Regions from separate parts of the Pseudocitrobacter sp. 2023LY-00077 genome, predicted to be linked through region 3. Evidence: predicted binding sites of a transcription regulator. Region 3 holds the regulator's gene; each other region holds the start of a gene.
The links. Region 3 encodes CRP, which controls carbon source genes, mostly activating them, when cyclic AMP is high. Its sites were predicted from a motif close to ATGTGANNNNNNTCACAT; they were not measured.
Positions count from the first base shown of each region.

Region 1: msrB (peptide-methionine (R)-S-oxide reductase MsrB) is a predicted target of CRP. The motif match lies at 2,038-2,055, and genes of this name have one in related genera.
Region 2: ACWWFX_RS21590 (iron-containing alcohol dehydrogenase) is a predicted target of CRP. The motif match lies at 2,200-2,217, and genes of this name have one in related genera.
Region 4: epd (erythrose-4-phosphate dehydrogenase) is a predicted target of CRP. The motif match lies at 2,293-2,310, and genes of this name have one in related genera.

Region 1 covers NZ_JBSPEI010000011.1:60,553-65,771, forward strand. Annotated here, with positions in the region: gene ACWWFX_RS15215 (aliphatic sulfonate ABC transporter substrate-binding protein) at 1-1,180, shown strand, start outside; gene ACWWFX_RS15220 (YeaC family protein) at 1,187-1,465, opposite strand; gene msrB (peptide-methionine (R)-S-oxide reductase MsrB) at 1,509-1,922, opposite strand; gene gapA (glyceraldehyde-3-phosphate dehydrogenase) at 2,262-3,257, shown strand; gene ACWWFX_RS15235 (D-hexose-6-phosphate mutarotase) at 3,331-4,215, shown strand; gene ACWWFX_RS15240 (aldo/keto reductase) at 4,332-5,183, opposite strand.
Region 2 covers NZ_JBSPEI010000021.1:31,569-36,787, forward strand. Annotated here, with positions in the region: gene ACWWFX_RS21580 (D-threonate 4-phosphate dehydrogenase) at 1-916, opposite strand, end outside; gene dtnK (D-threonate kinase) at 909-2,144, opposite strand; gene ACWWFX_RS21590 (iron-containing alcohol dehydrogenase) at 2,312-3,469, shown strand; gene ACWWFX_RS21595 (dihydrodipicolinate synthase family protein) at 3,473-4,360, shown strand; gene ACWWFX_RS21600 (TerC family protein) at 4,432-5,190, shown strand.
Region 3 covers NZ_JBSPEI010000003.1:20,308-25,526, reverse strand. Annotated here, with positions in the region: gene ACWWFX_RS04565 (YccS/YhfK family putative transporter) at 1-1,335, opposite strand, end outside; gene crp (cAMP-activated global transcriptional regulator CRP) at 1,384-2,016, opposite strand; gene ACWWFX_RS04555 (OsmC family protein) at 2,319-2,723, shown strand; gene ACWWFX_RS04550 (phosphoribulokinase) at 2,855-3,724, opposite strand; gene ACWWFX_RS04545 (YheU family protein) at 3,751-3,969, opposite strand; gene ACWWFX_RS04540 (hydrolase) at 3,966-4,988, opposite strand.
Region 4 covers NZ_JBSPEI010000002.1:357,818-363,036, reverse strand. Annotated here, with positions in the region: gene tkt (transketolase) at 1-1,542, shown strand, start outside; gene epd (erythrose-4-phosphate dehydrogenase) at 2,503-3,522, shown strand; gene pgk (phosphoglycerate kinase) at 3,571-4,734, shown strand; gene fbaA (class II fructose-bisphosphate aldolase) at 4,832-5,219, shown strand, end outside.

The sequences.
Region 1 (5,219 bases), on a different contig from region 3:
GCGCTTTACTTCCGCACCAGCCAGGATCGATGAGCAAGAAGAAGATACATTGGCGGCGTTTATGCGACAGCAGTTAACGCTGCACGGCGGGCAACTGTACGACCGGGTGATGAACGCGATGATTCACACGGCGATGACGCAAAGCGACAATAATCAGAGCCAGGCCGCCGCGCTGCTGGGCATCAGCCGTCACTCTTTACGTACCCAACTGGCGCACCTCGGGGTGATAAAAAGTCGCCGCAAAGCGGAGTCAATCCTCCTGAGCGCTTCCTCACCCGCCGCGCGCGAACGTGAACTGCGTATTGGTTATCAGCGTTTCGGCAATCTTGGCGTACTGAAGGCGCGTCAAACGCTTGAGCGCGAGTTTGCCGGGCGCGGCGTGAACGTTCTGTGGAGCGAATTCCCTGCGGGCCCGCAAATGTTGCAGGCGCTGAGCAACAACGATATCGATTTTGGCACCACGGGCGAAGCGCCGCCGGTCTTTGCCCAGTCGCGCGAAAACGCGCTGCTTTACGTCGCCTGGGAGCCGCCCGCGCCACGCAGCGTGGCCATGGTGGTGCCGAACGACAGCGACATTCAGCACATTCGTCAGCTGCGCGGTAAACGCATTGCCCTGAATAAAGGTTCCAATGTGCACTGGCTGCTGGTGCAGATTCTGGAAGAAGCAGGTTTACGCCTTGAGGATGTAAAAGTGGTGTACGCACCGCCCAAATATCCGCTGACGCCCAGCGACTATCTGGCCGCAGACGCGTGGATGATGTGGGACCCGGTGCTCAGTGATGCAGAAAAAAGCGGTCAGTTACGGATTGTCGCCACCGGCGAGGGGCGTGTGAACAATCATCAGTTTTACATCGCCCGCCGTCAGTACGCTCAGCATAACGATGACATCATTGCGCATGTCGTTGATGCGCTCGGCAGAACCGGGAAATTTATCGACAGGCAGCGTCATGACGCGGCGCAGTTGCTTTCCAGCGAACTGGGGCTGGATATCACCTCGCTGGAGTGTGCGCTGGCCCGTCGCAGCCATCAAACCCGCGAAATGGATCTGAAAGTGATTCGCGCCCAGCAAACCATCGCCGACCGCTTTTACGCCCTGGGCCTGCTGAGCAAGCCCGTGTCAGTACGCGATGCTATCTGGAATGCGAAAGTGGAACAGGCCGAACCGTGGATTGCGGCCTGAAAACACTCAGTGCTGCTTAAAGGTGGCGATGGGCTTCGGTGAAATGCCGAAGTCCTCTTTCAGCTGCTGCTTACTTTTCATCACCATCTGCCCGTTGGTGTCGATGGTCATATGCTGGGCGTCGCTGTTGTAGCGCGCCTGCCACAGCATCACCAGTTGCAGGCAGTTCTCTTTTTGTTCTGCGGTCAGGGCCACGCCATCCGGCCATTTTCCCAGTTCCACCGCCGTCATCAAACGCTGATAAACGTCCGGTGTCATATTGTCGATAATTTGCTCAATACTCATGTCCGACTCCGACTGTTAAGGAATAATTTGCTGAATCGTTTTTTCAACCTTTAGTTGACTCACCTTTCTCGCCATCCGTGAAGCTCAGGGACGCCGAATTGACGCAAAAACGTTCACCTGTCGGCTGAGGCCCATCGGGGAAGACATGGCCCAGGTGCGCATCGCAATTTCCGCAACGAATTTCAGTACGTTGCATGCCGTGAGAGTAATCGTTGAGATAGCGAATGGCCGTATCGCTCACCGGCTCATAAAAACTTGGCCAGCCACATCCGGAATCGTACTTACTTTCGGAGTGAAAAAGTGGCGCATCGCACACTAAACAATGGTAAATCCCGTCACGCTTATTATGCAGCAAACGCCCGGTGAATGGCGGCTCGGTGCCGTGATTCTGCGTGACGTAGAACTGCATTTCGCTTAAATTTTTTTTGAGTTCTTCGGGGGTAGGTTTGTTCGCCATTTTGCTCACATCTCGCTATGGAAAGTACATCTCAACTCCGATTCTAACAAAACATTAACAATGTCGTATCTACTTTTGTTCTAAACTTATTCGATGCGAAAAGGCGGCCAGATTATTGTGATGTATTTCACATTTTTATCTGCTGTAACCTTTAAAATTCGCCGCGCCGACCCCATGTGGTTACAAGCTCAAAGGGAGAGTGAGGCATTTCAATCGAGCAAAGGTTGTGCTGAGGATTGATTTGTCGCAATGATTGACACGATTCCGCTTGACGCTGCGTAAGGTTTTTGTAATTTTACAGGCAACCTTTTATTCACTAACAAATAGCTGGTGGAATATATGACTATCAAAGTAGGTATCAACGGTTTTGGCCGTATCGGTCGCATTGTTTTCCGTGCTGCTCAGGAACGTTCTGACATCGAGATCGTTGCAATCAACGATCTGTTAGACGCTGACTACATGGCATACATGCTGAAATATGACTCCACTCACGGCCGTTTCAACGGTACCGTTGAAGTGAAAGACGGTCATCTGATCGTTAACGGTAAAAAAATCCGTGTTACCGCTGAGCGTGATCCGGCTAACCTGAAATGGAACGAAGTTGGTGTTGACGTAGTTGCTGAAGCAACTGGCCTGTTCCTGACTGACGAAACCGCTCGCAAACACATCACTGCTGGTGCGAAAAAAGTTGTTCTGACTGGCCCGTCCAAAGACAACACTCCGATGTTTGTTAAAGGCGCTAACTTTGACAAATACGAAGGCCAGGACATCGTTTCTAACGCATCCTGCACCACTAACTGCCTGGCTCCGCTGGCTAAAGTTATCAACGACAACTTCGGTATCATCGAAGGTCTGATGACTACTGTTCACGCGACCACCGCTACTCAGAAAACCGTTGATGGCCCGTCTCACAAAGACTGGCGCGGCGGCCGCGGCGCATCCCAGAACATCATCCCGTCCTCTACCGGTGCTGCTAAAGCAGTAGGTAAAGTACTGCCAGAACTGAATGGCAAACTGACTGGTATGGCGTTCCGCGTTCCGACTCCGAACGTATCCGTTGTTGACCTGACCGTTCGTCTGGAAAAAGCTGCTTCTTACGAAGAAATTAAGAAAGCAATCAAAGCTGCTTCCGAAGGCCCGATGAAAGGCGTTCTGGGTTACACCGAAGACGACGTTGTATCTACCGATTTCAACGGTGAAGTTTGCACTTCCGTGTTCGATGCTAAAGCTGGTATCGCACTGAACGACAACTTCGTGAAACTGGTATCCTGGTACGACAACGAAACCGGTTACTCCAACAAAGTTCTGGACCTGATTGCTCACATCTCCAAATAAGTTGAGATGAAACAGTAATCTGAAAGAGCGACTTCGGTCGCTCTTTTTTTTGTTTGAAAAGAAGGATTGCGTAATGATTAATAAAATTTTTGCACTTCCGGTAATCGAACAACTTACCCCTGTGCTCTCCCGTCGTCAGCTTGATGAGCTGGAAGTTATCGTTGTTGATCACCCGGCAGTTAAAGCTTCCGTTGCGCTTCAGGGCGCTCACCTGCTGTCGTGGAAACCGGCGGGAGAAGCGGATGTGCTGTGGCTGAGCAACAATACCCCGTTTAAAAACGGCGTTGCGCTGCGCGGCGGTGTGCCTATCTGCTGGCCATGGTTCGGCCCGGCGGCTCAGCAAGGCCTGCCTTCTCACGGTTTTGCCCGTAACCTGCCGTGGGCGCTGAAAGCACACAACGAAGATGACAACGGCGTAGTACTGACCTTTGAACTGCAAAGCAGCGAGGCGTCTCGCCAGTACTGGCCGCACGACTTCACCCTGCTCGCCCGTTTCAAACTGGGTAAAACCTGTGAAATCGAACTGGAAGCACACGGTGATTTCGAAACCACCAGCGCGCTGCACACTTATTTCAACGTGGGCGATATCCACGCGGTAAAAGTGAGCGGCCTTGGCGATCGCTTTATCGATAAAGTAAACGATGCCAAAGAAGGCGTATTGAGCGACGGCGTACAAACCTTCCCGGACCGTACCGACCGCGTTTATCTGAACCCGGAATCATGCAGCGTGATCCACGATGCGGCGCTGAACCGCAGCATTAACGTGATTCACCATCATAACCCGGACGTTGTGGGCTGGAACCCAGGCCCGGCGCTGTCTGTCAGCATGGGCGATATGCCGGACGATGGCTATAAAACCTTCGTGTGTGTAGAAACCGCGTGCGCCAGCAAAACACAAAAAGCGACGGCGGATAAACCGTCTCGTTTGAGCCAGACCATTAAGGTTGTGAAAGGCTAAGTGGTTAGCCCGCACTTTTGTGCGGGCTGCTTGCCGGATGCGCTGCGCTTATCCGGCCTACAATTACCGCAATTTTCTGTAGGCCTGATAGGCGAAAGCGCCATCAGGCATTTTCTTCAGACGACGTCCAACGCCGTTTTATGTCCCGGGGCCGGGAACGCGCTGTCCAGCAATGCCTGTTCTTCCTCGCTTAACGTCAGCGTCAACGCCGCCGCATTCTCTTCCACATGTTTTACTTTCGCCGCTTTCGGAATGGCCATGATGCCCTGCTGCCGAATAACCCATGCAAGTAGCACCTGCGCGACTGTAACCTGATGCGCATCCGCAATGACTTTCACTGTCGGGTTGGTAAACAATCCATTGCGTAAACGCCCGGCCTGCGCCAGCGGGCAGTACGCCATTACCGGCATTGAGTGTTGCAGACACCAGGGAAGAAGATCGTATTCGATTCCACGCGAAGCCAGATGATAGAGCACCTGATTCGCCGCGCAGGCCTCACCGCCTTTCACCTGCCACAGTTCCTGCATATCGGCGTAATCGAGGTTCGACACGCCCCAGTGACGGATTTTTCCCTGCTCCACCAGCTTTTCCATCGCCGTCACGGTTTCCTGCAACGAATAGTTCCCGCGCCAGTGTAAGAGATAAAGGTCGAGATGGTCGGTGCCCAATCGCCGCAGGCTGGCTTCGCAGGCGGCGGCCATATTGCTGCCCCCGGCGTTCCACGGGTATACCTTCGACACTAAAAACACACGGTCGCGAAGCCCGCGAATGGCCTCGCCCACCACCTCTTCCGCGCCGCCCTCCGCGTACATCTCCGCCGTATCAATTAACGTCAACCCGCAATCAACGCCCGCCCGCAGCGCCATGGCTTCTTCACGCCGCGCGCTGGCATCTTCACCCATATACCACGTCCCCTGGCCAATCGCTGGCAAGCGTTGCCCGGCGAGTAAAACCGTTTTATCTGCCATGACATCCTCCTTTTGTTATCTCTTACCCTAAACAGT
Region 2 (5,219 bases), on a different contig from region 3:
AGGCAATATCAAACGCAGTGCCGTGGTCGGCAGAAGTACGAATAAAGGGCAGCCCAGCGGTGATATTGACACCATCATAAAAACCCAGCAATTTCAGTGGAATATGCCCTTGATCGTGATACATCGCGACCACCATATCGTACAGTCCATCGTGGCACTGCATAAACACAGTATCCGGCGGACACGGGCCGATAACATCGATACCTTCGGCCTGCATTGCTTCAATCGCAGGCGCGATAATCTCAATTTCCTCAGAGCCAAACAAACCATGTTCCCCTGCATGAGGATTCACACCAGCCACAGCAATACGTGGACGCTCAATGCCAACGCGTTTCAGGAAGTGGTTCGCAACACGAATGACCGTCTTCACCCTGTCACCGTTCAGCGTATCCAGGAATCTGCGCAGTGAGATGTGGGTCGAAATATGAATAACCTTGAGTTTATCGGTATAGAGCACCATCGCATACTCTTTGCTACCCGTCAGATGCGCCAGTAATTCCGTATGGCCCGGATAGTTGTGGCCACCAAGATGCAGGGCTTCTTTATTCAATGGCGCAGTGGCGATCGCTTTCACTTCCCCCGCTAACGCCAGTGCCGTGGCACGCTTAATGCAACGGTAGGCTAAATCTCCCGCAGCAGCCTGCACAACGCCAGGCATCAATGCGTCCGGGTTTTCCAGGGGCTCGTCAATCACGTTGATAACACCGGGCTTAAACATTGCGTCACTGATGCTATCGATAACGCGTAACACTGCCTGCGGAGTAATATTCATGGCGAGTATACGCCGCAGCGTTTGAACGCACCCAACCACCACTACCGGCGCACCAGAAAGCCCGGCATCGCTCAGGGATTTAATAATGATCTCCGGGCCAATACCTGCCGGGTCACCCATGGTTACTGCAATAATATTATTCACTCATTCTCTCCTCGATAAAATTCAGTACCTGACGCAATGTAGTCTCATCGCCAAATCCACCTGCTTTTGTCATCACAGGACGCGACCAGTCGCCGCCCAGAAAGTGCCCATATGGAACGCATTGCGCCACCTTCCCCGTAATACGAAACCCGCTCGCGCCTAACGCGCTGGCCGTTGCCATTGCAACATCACCACCTGAGAGATAAAGCGCATCGGGCGTTGTGCGAAGCAGTACCTGCCGGGTGAGTTCGCCGAGAAACTGGCAAATCTTTTCGCCAAGCGCAGTACGATCCAACTGCCTGCGCAGGCAAAGCGCGTCGATATGGTGCCTCGCCACAGAATCGTTGCAGGTGTGAACAATGCAGTGCTCTCCCTGGCTCAACGCCTGCACAATGCGTGTTTCATAACGTTGAATGTCTCCCGCCAGAATATTGTCCACATCGACGTGAATGCGCGTGGTGCGGGGATGCGTGTTAAGCGTGGCGATCTGCCGTTGAGCGATTTCACTCATAGAACCAATAATGGCCAGCACGCGACGTGGCGGGGTGACAGACAAACGCCGGGCAACGGCATCACAAATTCCGGCGGAGCCCACCAGCAATAGCGGTTGTTCGGCCTGCATCACTGCCTCAACAATATGATCCAGGTCGCAATCGGTCTGCGCATCCACCACGCCAATGCAGGACTGCTCGCGGGCGAAATGACCAAGGTCAGACACCGTGACAGAGCGGCACGAAATGGCCGTCTGCATCTGAATAATGTCTGCCACACGGTCACGCGTAACGGGCGTTTTCGGGTCGCTGGCAAATTCGGTATCTGTTAACAGAACGCCATTCACCCGGCACTCTCCGTCAACGGTGGTACGCCCTGCCAGCGGGTATGCCGGGGCGACAACTGCGCCTTTTACGCCACAGGCGTTCATCAATGCATCAATTTCAGCACCGATATTGCCACGCAGCGTGGAGTCTATCTTCTTGATAATGAGCGGTGTTTTTTGCGGTATGCGGATATTGCCCATCAGTGAGGACATTTTTTTCGCTGCCTGCTCAGGATCCATCGCCCGGCTGTCGCTATTAATCACCCATACGCTGGCATCACCGCGATAAGGCGTTTCAAAGGCCACATCGACCGTATGCCCCGCCAGTGCCAGGCTCACCCCTGCATCGTTAGCCCCTGTGAAATCATCGGCAACAACGAGAATGCGCGGTTCACTGATTCCCTTTTCCATCATCACTCCGGGTTGTTTATGATGAGCTTGATTATATTCAATCACATTTGATTAAATGTGAGCAAGCTCAAGTTATTAACCACCCGGATAAATTATAAAATTAGGCCATAATACGTAGATGACTGATTTTTGTTTGATTGAATTCAATCATGAAAGCGAGGTAGTAAGTGGTAACCATCAACAGCACAATACTGAGCGGCGCAGGCGCTATCCCTTCCCTGACATCGCTCTTACCCGGCATCAGGAAACTGCTGCTGGTCACAGATCGTAATATTGCGCAGCTCGACGGCGTGCAGCAGATCCGCGCCTTAATGGAAAAGAGCTGCCCGCAGGTTAGCGTTATCGATAATGTACCCGCAGAGCCCACGCATCATGATGTTCGCCAGCAAATGGTCGCTCTCGGCAATGCGTCTTTTGATGTGGTGGTCGGTGTCGGTGGCGGCAGCGTGCTGGATGTGGCAAAACTACTATCGGTGCTTTGTCATCCACAATCCCCAGGACTGGATGCGCTGCTTGCCGGTGAAAAACCCGTGCAGCGGGTGCAATCGTGGTTGATTCCTACAACCGCTGGAACCGGCTCGGAAGCCACGCCCAACGCGATTGTGGCCATTCCGGAGCAGAGCACCAAGGTGGGCATCATTTCCCCCGTACTGCTACCGGACTATGTCGCCCTTTTCCCGGAGCTGACCACCAGCATGCCTGCGCATATCGCGGCGTCCACGGGTATCGATGCACTCTGTCACTTACTGGAGTGTTTTACCGCCACTGTGGCAAACCCAATAAGCGATAACGCCGCCCTGACAGGGTTGAATAAGCTTTTCCGGCACATTCAGCCTGCCGTGAACGATCCTCATGATCTGCGCGCCAAGCTCGAGATGCTGTGGGCGTCTTACTATGGCGGTGTCGCCATTACTCATGCTGGCACGCACCTGGTCCATGCGCTCTCCTACCCGTTAGGTGGGAAATATCACCTGCCGCACGGCGTGGCGAATGCCATCTTGCTGGCGCCATGCATGGCCGTCGTACGCCCTTACGCGGTTGAGAAATTTGCCCAGGTCTGGGATTGCATTCCCGATGCGGATATCTCTCTGACCGCGGAAGAGAAATCTCACGCCCTGGTGGCCTGGCTACAGGCATTAGTCATTCAACTCAAGCTGCCCAACAATCTGGCGGATCTTGGCGTACCGCCCGAAGATATTGCGTCTCTTAGTGAGGCTGCACTGGACGTGAAGCGCCTGATGAACAATGCCCCCTGCCAGCTGAATCAGCAGGACGTGCAGGCCATTTACCAAACGCTGTTTCCGCAACATCACTTTAAGGAGTAAATCATGCCGAGAACTATTGAAGGTGTATTAACCGCCATCGTCACACCGTTTACCGCGTCGGGTGACCTGAATCTTTCGGCGTTAAAAGTACAGGTTAATCGCCAGCTGGAGGCCGGTAACGCGATTTTTTGCGGCGGCACCAACGGCGAGTTTTTTGTGCTGAACGAGCAGGAAAAACTCAGCGTTACGCAAACCTGCGTGGATGAAGTATCTGGCCGCGCACCGGTCGTGGCGCACATTGGTGAGATCTCGACGCGTGAAACAATTCGTCTGGGCCAGCAGATTGAGAAACTGGGCGTTGATGCGGTATCGGTCATTACCCCGTTCTTCGTACCGCTGAAACAAGAAGAATTGATAGCGCATTACACCGCGATTGCCGACGCTCTGAGCATTCCGATGTTTCTCTATAACATCCCGGCCCGCACCGGCAATACGATTCAACCGGAAACCGCGCGCGCTCTGGCATCGCATCCCAATATCATTGGGATTAAAGACAGCGCCGGAAGCTACGAAAGTCTGAAGGGTTTTCTCGATGCGGTGCGCGACATCGACGGCTTTAATGTGCTCAACGGCCCTGATTCGCTAATCCATAAAGGTTTTGTCGAGGGGTGCTCAGCCTGCATCTCCGGACTCGCCAACGTCGCGCCGCGGGAAATCAATGCTATCTGGTCTCGCTTCCATGCTGGTGATATTGAAGGATCTTATCAGGCACAGGAAAGCGTGACGGGCCTGCGTACCGATCTCTATAACGTGGCGTTTTCTCCGGCAGCGGTGAAAAAAGCGTTGCAACTCATGGGGCATGAGGTGGGTGATAGCCGCTACGCGGTTAATTTCACACCGGAACAACTCAGCGAGATTAAACAAATTATTCGCAATTATAATATTAAATAAAATAATCATATTATCCAGCTCGCCAACCTGTTGCCATAAAGATTAGATTAAAGAGACGAAGGGATTAACACATGCTCCTGTGGTTATTGCAGCCAGATATTTGGCTCACTTTACTTACCCTCACCTTTCTGGAAATTATTCTCGGGGTGGATAATATTATTTTTCTTTCACTGGTGGTGGCAAAACTTCCGTTATCGCAGCAAAACCTGGCGCGTAAACTGGGGTTAAGCTGCGCAATGATTATGCGGATATTATTACTGATATCCATTGCGTGGCTTTCACATATTACCCAGCCGCTTTTTACGATGTTCGCGCTGGAGGTTTCCTTCCGCACGTTGATTCTGCTCGGGGGCGGGCTGTTCCTGATTTATAAAGCGATACAGGAGATCCGCGAAGAGCTGTCGCCCGCGCAGGAAGACGAGCATGGCAGCGGATCGCGGCAGCTCTCGCTGTGCAGCGCCATTGTGCAGATTATGCTGCTGGATATCGTGTTTAGCCTGGATTCGGTGATCACCGCTGTCGGCCTGTCACAGCATATTTTCATCATGATTGCCGCCGTCATGATTGCTGTCGGCATCATGATGTTTGCGGCGAAAACCATTGGTGATTTCGTTAACGCCACACCGTCAATTAAAATACTGGCATTAACCTTTTTATTGTTTGTTGGCGTATTGCTGGTCGCGGATAGCGTTAACGTACATATTGCCAAAGAGTATCTCTACTTCGCGATATTTTTCTCTTTAAGCGTCGAAACACTCAATATTTTTCGTGACAAAAAAAACAAGAAGATTTCGGCATCGACCGAAATCCATGAATCGCACTCGCATTAATAAATACATCACTTTATTTAAGATGGAGT
Region 3 (5,219 bases):
GATCACCAGCATCGCGGCCAGCGCAAACCCTTCCGGGAAGTGATAATGCAGTGTGGCGGCGGCAATCACCAGCCCCGCCAGGGTGCCCGCCGCACGGTGGAAGATACGCACGCGCGTCGCGCCGTAACCGTTTTGCGTCACCAACAGCACGGTCATTAAGATCCAGTAGGGTTTTGGCAGATGCAGCGCTGCGCCCATCAGGCTGGCGATGCTCAGCATCACGCTTAAACGTGCGGCATTACGCAGCGCGGGCGATTTCAGCGACAGATAGCTTTTCAGCGCCGGGAACAGCGGCAGACGGCGCTCTTTATCAGCCATCAGATTACGCGGATAAAGCGGACGCTGCGAACGCAACACTTTGGCGATGCGGCTGAAGTGCCAGGCGCAGAATTGCCCAACCGGGTTATCGGGATGCTGGCGGGCAATTTTCTCCAGCGCGCCAATTTGCTTATCCATGTTGAAGCGCGTCGGGAAGCGGTGATAGAGAATATCATCGGCCATGACCCGCAGGCGCGCGGCGACGGTTTGCGCGTTCCAGCGAATCACCGCTTCGGCGTGGCTGCGCTCGACCAGTTTTTGCACCTCTTCCGGCTGGTGCAGACTCACCGAAATGTGCTCCTGCAAATCCAGCCCCATCTGGAAGGCGCGCAGCAGGCGCTTGTAATCATTGTGCTGATTGGCCGCCAGCATGTGCATCTGCTGATAGCACTGGGAAATCAGATCGACCACTTTCTGCTGACGATTAAGCAACGGCGGCAGGGCGGTATTGGGGTCGGTATGTTGCGTCAGCAGGCTATATTTGGCTTCGCAGTACTCCGCCAGTTGGCGGTAAAGCAGGCTTAACGACTCGCGTAGCGGTTGTTCACGCCACAGCCAGAACCAAAACCAGTTGAACAACCCGTACCACAGCGTGCCGAGCGCGTAGATCAGTAACGGTTCCCAGATAGGCATATTGCCCGCCAGGCTCAGGGTAAAAATCGCGGCAATTAGCGAGGCCGGAAGTAATCGCCCGTGCAGGGCGCTGATTTCGGCGGTAACGCCCAGCACCATCGCCAGACCGGTGAGAATAAACGGCAGCGGGATATCATCGGCCAACAGCAGTTGCACAATCAGGCTGCAACCGGCGAACAGCGACCCACCGATAATCAGGCGTTTGAAGAAACGTTTATGGGGAGTATCCAACCCGGCGATGTTGCAGCAGGCAGGCACTAAAGAGAACAGTAAGCCGTGTTGAAGCTGGCCAAGAATCAGGCCGACGGCGACCGGCAAACATAACACCAGCGTTTGCCGCAGTGCATAGTTGACTTCCGGATGGTAAATCAGCCTGCGCCACATACGAGACAAAAACGGCGTATTGCGCGAACAATACGCCGTCAGACGGGATTAACGCGTGCCGTAAACGACGATCGTTTTACCGTGTGCGGAGATCAGGTTCTGATCTTCCAGCATCTTCAGGATACGACCCACGGTTTCACGAGAGCAGCCGACGATCTGACCGATTTCCTGACGGGTGATTTTGATCTGCATACCGTCCGGGTGGGTCATAGCATCCGGCTGTTTTGCCAGATTCAGCAGCGTCTGCGCGATACGACCGGTAACGTCGAGGAACGCCAGGTTGCCCACTTTCTCAGAGGTGACCTGCAGACGGCGCGCCATCTGAGACGAGAGACGCATCAGGATATCCGGGTTAACCTGGATGAGCTGACGGAATTTCTTATAGGAGATTTCAGCCACTTCACAGGCGGTTTTCGCCCGAACCCAGGCGCTACGTTCCTGGCCTTCTTCAAACAGGCCCAGTTCACCGATGAAATCGCCCTGGTTGAGGTAGGAAAGGATCATCTCTTTGCCTTCCTCATCCTTGATGAGTACTGCCACGGAGCCTTTAACGATGTAGTACAGCGTTTCCGCTTTTTCACCCTGGTGAATCAGCGTGCTCTTCGATGGGTACTTATGAATGTGGCAATGAGACAAGAACCATTCGAGAGTCGGGTCTGTTTGCGGTTTGCCAAGCACCATGCGCGGTTATCCTCTGTTATAAGCTATCGCCAGCGGCATAAATCAGGCAGCCACTGGTTGAAATAATATCCTTCCCTCTACCTGGGAAGTTGGTCGTCAAAGATTGTCGCGACCAGTATGTGATGTCCTCTGCATACATGCAGTACGTTTATGTATCTCTGTAGCATCCCGACTGTTTTAGCATAGCTTTTGCCGTGTGTCTCCTGGTGTCTCGCTTCAGCATGACCCAGGTCTACTTCCGTTGCGAGATTTGTTATGTGCGCGTAATCTGACAATAAATTTGCAACTCTGGAGTGACAATTATGCAAGCGCGTGTGAAATGGGTTGAAGGGTTAACCTTCCTGGGTGAGTCGGCTTCCGGGCACCAGATTTTGATGGATGGCAACTCAGGTGATAAAGCGCCAAGCCCGATGGAAATCGTGCTGATGGCAGCGGGCGGCTGTAGCGCTATCGACGTGGTGTCTATTCTGCAAAAGGGCCGTTACGACGTGACCGATTGTGAAGTTAAACTGACGTCTGAACGCCGCGAAGAAGCGCCACGTCTGTTCACGCACATTAATCTGCACTTCATTGTGACCGGCAAAGAGCTGAAAGATGCGGCGGTGTCCCGTGCGGTGGATTTGTCCGCTGAGAAATATTGTTCAGTGGCGCTGATGCTGGGCAAAGCGGTGAACATTACCCATTCTTATGAGGTGGTGGAGGGGTAAGTTGAGACACCCCTCACCCTAACCCTCTCCCGCAGGGAGAGGGGACTGACCGTGCGGTGTTCAGGTTCTGCGCTGATTTTCTCCCTCTCCCTGCGGGAGAGGGCCGGGGTGAGGGGCCCAGCCTGCACCCTTCACCCAATCTTCTTCCCTTCCATCAACCGCTGCACCAGCGGCGTCATGATCAATTCCATCGCCAGCCCCATCTTGCCGCCGGGCACTACCAGCGTATTCATATGCGAGATAAACGAGCCCTGCAACATCGCCAGCAGCCACGGGAAATCGATATTATCGAGATTGCGGAAGTGGATCACCACAAAGCTCTCATCCAGCGACGGAATGCCTTTGGCGGCGAAGGGATCGGAGGTATCGACCGTTGGCACACGCTGGAAGTTGAGATGCGTGCGCGAGAACTGCGGGGTGATGTAGTTGATGTAATCTTCCATCGAACGGACCACGGAATCCATCACCGCCTCGCGGGAGTGACCCCGCTCGCTGGTGTCGCGGATCATCTTCTGGATCCACTCCAGGTTTACGATTGGCACCACACCCACCAGTAAATCGACATGCTTTGCCACATCATGATGCGGCGTGACCACGCCGCCGTGCAGCCCTTCATAGAACAGCACGTCGGTCGGCTCAGGCAGCGGTTGCCACGGGGTAAAGGTTCCCGGCACCTGATTCCACGGCACGGCTTCATCATAGGTATGCAGATATTTTCGCGACTGTCCGGTGCCGCTGTGCCCGTACTCGCGGAACGTTTGTTCCAGCAGGCTGAAGTCGTTGGCATCCGGCCCGAAGTAGCTGATATGACGCCCCATATCGCGCGCCTTACGAATAGCTAAGTCCATTTCCGGACGCGTGTAGCGATGAAAGCTGTCGCCTTCCACCTCTGCGGCATGGAGTTTGAGCTGGGCGAAAATCTTGCGGAACGCTAGGCTGGTGGTGGTGGTTCCCGCCCCGCTGGAACCCGTGACGGCGATAACCGGATGTTTGGCAGACATAGCGAACAACTCCCGAGTCGGTAAGATTAACCGCGAAACTGGCTGCGGGGCATAATGTTGACGGTTTCATGAAGTTCCGACCACACCAGTACCGCTTCGCCACGTTGTAGTTGCTGTTTTACGTCGGCGACCTTTTGCGCAAGTGAACGTTCATATTCACCATAATCGGTGCCTTCACGCAACACAAAGCTTTCAATCAGGTTATCGAGCGTTTCAGCGTCGATGTCTTGCCACGGAATGATCATTTTTCACCTCCAAGCCACGGCATCAGCCAGTCGGGAATACGTCGCTCCAGCCACATTTGCGGGCGGCGGAAGGTGCCGCCGATAAAGCCGACGTGACCGCCATGTTCCGTTAACTGGTATTCGACGCAGGCGGGGAGGGCGTCGGCGTCGGGGATAACGTGGTGATCCATAAACGGATCGTCTTTCGCATGAATAATCAGCGTCGGAATGGCTATCTGATTGAGCAACGGCATGGCGCTACATTGACGATAATAGTCGATAGCGTCGGCGAAACCGTGAATTTTGGCAGTAATCAGGTCATCAAATTCACGGATTTTGCGCACGCGCTTCAACTGGCGCAAATCGACCGGCAGCGTGCCGGGATACGCCGCCAGTTTGCGCGAGGCGTTGCCTTTTAACAGGTTCAGCAAATAGCGCTGATACACCCGCGAAAAGCCCTTTTCCATATGATAGCTACAGGCTTCCAGCACAAATGGCGCGGAGACAATCACCGCAGCATCCAGCGGAACCGTAGGGCCTTCTTTCGCCAGCAGGCAGGCGAGCATGTTGCCGCCGAGTGAATAACCGACCGCCGCCGTGGGCGCATCGCCCAGTTCCTGCTTCAGCCAGTTTAAAAACCAGGTGCCGTCTTCTGTTTCACCAGAGTGATAAATACGGTTAAGGCGATTTGGTTCGCCGCTGCAGCCGCGAAAGTGCATTACCACGCCGAGCCAGCCGCGTTCCTTCGCCGCCTGAATCAGACCGTGCGCATAGGGGCTGTGCAGGCTGCCTTCCAGACCGTGGAATACGACCAGACGCGGCTTGTGCTTCGCCTGCATTGGGTCTTCGCTCCAGGCGATATCCAGAAAGTCGCCGTCCGGTAAATCGAGGCGCTGCCAGTGCGGCGTAAAGTGTAGCCGACGGCGGATGAGCCTCGGCAGCATGGTTTGCAGGTGCGGGTTGCTGACGCCGGGCATCGGGCGAAATGATGAGGAGTCGTCCTGCGGGACAGCAAACTCTGCGGGAGTAATTTGGGCCATAACGTTGCGATGTTCTCTTTTAATCTGCTGACTACTATACCGTCACTTTTTGATTGTGTTTAAGAAAATGGGCGGTGGTAGCCTCTTTTACCCCTTTTTGAGTTGACCTGCGTCACAAATTTTTAATGTGATTATTACTCTCAAGCTAATGATTCCTTCCTAAGCTTAATTGATGACTTTCTCACCAGGGTTCAGACTCTTCTTAGTGTTAAGCAAATCAAAATGATTCGC
Region 4 (5,219 bases), on a different contig from region 3:
GCCTTCATGGGCGACGGCTGCATGATGGAAGGTATCTCTCACGAGGTATGTTCTCTGGCAGGCACCCTGAAACTGGGTAAACTGGTTGCGTTCTACGATGACAACGGCATCTCTATTGATGGTCACGTTGAAGGCTGGTTCACCGACGATACCGCTAAACGTTTCGAAGCCTACGGCTGGCATGTGGTTCGCGGCGTTGATGGTCACGATGCAGATTCTATCAAACGCGCAGTAGAAGAAGCGCGTGCAGTGACTGACAAACCGTCCCTGCTGATGTGCAAAACCATCATCGGTTTCGGTTCGCCGAACAAAGCCGGCACACACGACTCCCACGGTGCGCCGCTGGGCGACGCTGAAATCGCGCTGACCCGCGAGAAACTGGGCTGGAAATACGCGCCGTTCGAAATCCCGTCTGAAATATATGCGCAGTGGGATGCGAAAGAAGCAGGCCTGGCGAAAGAATCTGCCTGGAATGAGAAATTCGCTGCTTACGCGAAAGCTTTCCCACAGGAAGCTGCTGAATTCACTCGTCGTATGAAAGGCGAAATGCCGTCTGACTTCGACGCGAAAGCCAACGAATTCATCGCCAAACTGCAGGCTAACCCGGCGAAAATCGCCAGCCGTAAAGCGTCTCAGAATGCGATTGAAGCGTTCGGCCCGCTGCTGCCGGAATTCCTCGGCGGCTCCGCTGACCTGGCACCGTCTAACCTGACTATCTGGTCTGGTTCTAAGGCTATCAACGAAGATACTGCCGGTAACTACATCCATTACGGTGTTCGTGAATTCGGTATGACCGCGATCGCCAATGGTATCTCTCTGCACGGTGGTTTCCTGCCGTACACCTCTACCTTCCTGATGTTCGTAGAATACGCGCGTAATGCCGTGCGTATGGCTGCGCTGATGAAACAGCGTCAGGTAATGGTCTACACCCACGACTCCATCGGTCTGGGCGAAGATGGCCCGACTCACCAGCCGGTAGAGCAGGTGGCTTCTCTGCGCGTGACCCCGAACATGTCCACATGGCGTCCGTGTGACCAGGTTGAATCCGCGGTCGCGTGGAAATACGGTGTTGAGCGTCAGGACGGCCCGACCGCGCTGATCCTCTCCCGTCAGAACCTGGCGCAGCAGGAACGTACTCCAGAACAGCTGGCAAACATCGCACGCGGTGGTTATGTGCTGAAAGACTGTGCCGGTCAGCCGGAACTGATCTTCATCGCCACCGGTTCTGAAGTTGAACTGGCTGTAGCGGCATACGAAAAACTGACTGCTGAAGGCGTGAAAACGCGCGTGGTTTCCATGCCGTCTACCGACGCATTCGACAAACAGGATGCGGCTTACCGTGAATCAGTCCTGCCGAAAGCGGTTTCCGCACGCGTTGCAGTGGAAGCTGGTATTGCAGACTACTGGTTCAAATACGTTGGCCTGAACGGCGCTATCGTCGGTATGACCACCTTCGGTGAATCTGCACCGGCTGAGCTGCTGTTTGAAGAGTTCGGCTTCACCGTTGACAACGTTGTTGCGAAAGCAAAAGCGCTGCTGTAATCGGTAAGATGCTTTGTGAGAAGGGCCGCGAAAGCGGCCCTTTTTTTATTTTGTTGAAATAAATGGCACGGTTCCACCTCGCCGATGAATGGCTACTACCTGTGTCGGTAGGGGGGCCATTCAGCCTTCATTCTGTCTTTAATTAATTCTCTTTTCACTCCGCTTTAAGCGTCAAATGAGCATAACCTCGTGACGATAAATAAATATTGGGAGTGTCTATGATTGGGGCGTATTTATTTATGCCAAAGAAAAGCCCCGCCGAAGCGGGGCTAATCAAGGGGCAACGTAAGCCAGTTTCAAATTAAGAACAGCGGTGTGTTATCCCTCCTTCGCTCTGCGTATCTATAACGCGATTAACCAAAGAAGGTTGTAAATCGTGATGTATCATTGACGATACAATTAAATGAAGCACAACCATCAGTACTGCGAATTTCAGAATATCCATACCGCAAATCCTGCTTGAAGCGGCAAGCGTCAGCGGCTATCCTAGACTTGGTTGGAGTCATGGATCACCCCCGTAGTTTGCCTGTTTTTATACCGCAACGACGGGGGTTTTCTTTTTCCAGTGCAAGGAGCCGCACGGAAAAAGTCCCCGCGCCGTTGCACCTGCCGATGACTTACGCATCGACGAGCAAATTTTACCCTTCATTTCGCCTAATCACTCATTCAGAGATAGTCTGATTCCGTACTCGGTCTTTATTCCATCGCCCGACTCCTTCTGGCATAACGCTGCAAATTATTCCTGTAGAAATGTGATGTATGTCAGATTCCTGGTGCGTTTGTCTGGACAATCATTCCTTTTATTCCAGGTTTCGCTTATTCTGGCTGAAGCGTTTCAGTCGATGAAGTGTTCGACATTTGACCAATCAGTCACTGTTTGTGGCAGGTAAGGTTTCCCGGAATGAATTGCTGCATTACTCTGTCAGCCACATTGCTTTGGGATGACCTTGCAGGAGACCTATGACCGTACGCGTAGCGATTAATGGCTTCGGTCGCATTGGGCGTAACGTGGTTCGTGCTTTGTATGAATCCGGACGCCGTGCGGAAATCACCGTGGTGGCAATCAATGAACTGGCGGATGCTGCGGGCATCGCGCACTTATTGAAATATGACACCAGCCATGGCCGTTTTGCCTGGGACGTTCGCCAGGAGCGGGAACAGTTGTTTGTCGGCGACGACAGCATTCGTCTTCTGCACGAGCGCGAGATTAACGCGCTGCCCTGGCGCGAACTGTCGGTTGATGTGGTGCTTGATTGTACCGGCGTGTTCGGTAGTCGCGCTGACGGCGAAGCACATATCGCCGCAGGTGCAAAGAAGGTGCTCTTTTCACATCCCGGTAGCAACGACCTCGACGCAACGGTGGTTTATGGCGTGAACCATGACGCGTTACGCCCTGAACATCGTATTGTCTCCAATGCCTCCTGTACCACGAATTGCATAATCCCCATCATAAAATTGTTGGATGATGCCTGGGGCATTGAGTCGGGAACGGTGACGACGATTCACTCCGCGATGCACGATCAGCAGGTGATTGACGCGTATCACCCGGACCTGCGCCGCACACGCGCCGCAAGTCAGTCGATCATTCCGGTCGATACGAAGCTTGCTGCAGGGATTACGCGTATTTTCCCGCAGTTTAACGATCGATTCGAAGCGATTGCGGTGCGTGTACCGACCATTAACGTCACGGCAATCGATCTTAGCGTAACGGTAAAAAATCCGGTAAACGCTAATGAAGTCAACCAGTTGCTGCAAAAAGCAGCACGGGATGCATTTCATGGTATAGTTGACTATACGGAATTACCGTTGGTCTCAACAGATTTTAACCACGATCCGCACAGTGCCATTGTCGATGGCACCCAAACGCGAGTGAGTGGGGCGCATTTGATCAAAACTTTGGTCTGGTGTGATAACGAATGGGGCTTTGCTAACCGAATGCTCGACACCACGTTAGCGATGGCCGCACAAGGTTTCAGGTAGGACGCGAATGCGTCTGCAAAACTTTATGAATCAACGAGAGGATTCACCATGTCTGTAATTAAGATGACCGATCTGGATCTTGCTGGTAAACGTGTTTTTATCCGTGCGGATCTGAACGTACCAGTTAAAGAAGGGAAAGTAACCAGCGACGCGCGTATCCGTGCTTCCCTGCCGACCATCGAACTGGCCCTGAAACAAGGCGCGAAAGTGATGGTAACCTCCCACCTGGGTCGTCCGACCGAAGGCGAGTACAACGAAGAATTCTCTCTGCTGCCGGTTGTTAATTACCTGAAAGACAAACTGTCCAACCCGGTACGTCTGGTTAAAGATTACCTGGATGGCGTTGAAGTTGCTGCAGGTGAACTGGTTGTTCTGGAAAACGTTCGCTTCAACAAAGGCGAGAAAAAAGACGACGAAGCACTGTCCAAAAAATACGCTGCGCTGTGCGACGTATTCGTGATGGATGCTTTCGGTACCGCTCACCGTGCGCAGGCTTCTACTCACGGCATCGGCAAATTTGCTGACGTTGCGTGTGCAGGCCCGCTGCTGGCGGCTGAACTGGACGCACTGGGTAAAGCACTGAAAGAACCGGCTCGCCCGATGGTGGCAATCGTTGGTGGTTCTAAAGTTTCTACCAAACTGACCGTTCTGGACTCTCTGTCTAAAATCGCTGACCAGCTGATCGTTGGCGGTGGTATCGCGAACACCTTCGTTGCCGCTCAAGGCCACAACGTCGGTAAATCCCTGTACGAAGCTGACCTGGTTGATGAAGCTAAACGTCTGCTGACCACCTGCGACATTCCGGTTCCGACTGACGTGCGCGTGGCAACTGAGTTCTCCGAAACTGCGGCAGCGACTCTGAAATCCGTTGCTGACGTGAAAGAAGACGAGCAGATCCTGGATATCGGCGACGCCTCTGCACAGCAGCTGGCTGACATCCTGAAAAACGCAAAAACCATCCTGTGGAATGGTCCGGTTGGCGTGTTTGAATTCCCGAACTTCCGTAAAGGTACTGAAATCGTGGCTAACGCAATCGCAGACAGCGACGCGTTCTCCATCGCAGGCGGCGGCGACACTCTGGCTGCAATCGACCTGTTCGGTATCTCTGACAAAATCTCCTACATCTCCACTGGCGGCGGCGCATTCCTCGAATTCGTGGAAGGCAAAGTACTGCCAGCAGTTGCAATGCTCGAAGAGCGCGCTAAGAAGTAATGTTTGAGCAGGCGGGGAAACCCGCCTGTTTTTCAGCGCGCTACATAGCTCGCGCTTCTTTTTCTAACGGCCGAAGATACAGATAGGACTCGTAAACATGTCTAAAATTTTTGATTTCGTAAAACCTGGTGTTATCACTGGTGATGACGTTCAGAAAGTGTTCCAGGTAGCAAAAGAAAACAACTTTGCACTGCCAGCAGTAAACTGTGTGGGCACCGACTCCATCAACGCCGTTCTGGAAACCGCTGCAAAAGTTAAAGCACCGGTTATCGTTCAGTTCTCCAACGGTGGTGCAGCATTCATCGCGGGTAAAGGCGTGAAAACTGACGTTCCCCAGGGCGCAGCCATCATGGGCGCTATCTCTGGCGCGCATCACGTTCACCAGATGGCTGAGCACTACGGTGTACCGGTTATCCTGCACACTGACCACTGCGCTAAAAAACTGCTGCCGTGGATCGACGGCCTGCTGGACGCGGGTGAAAAAC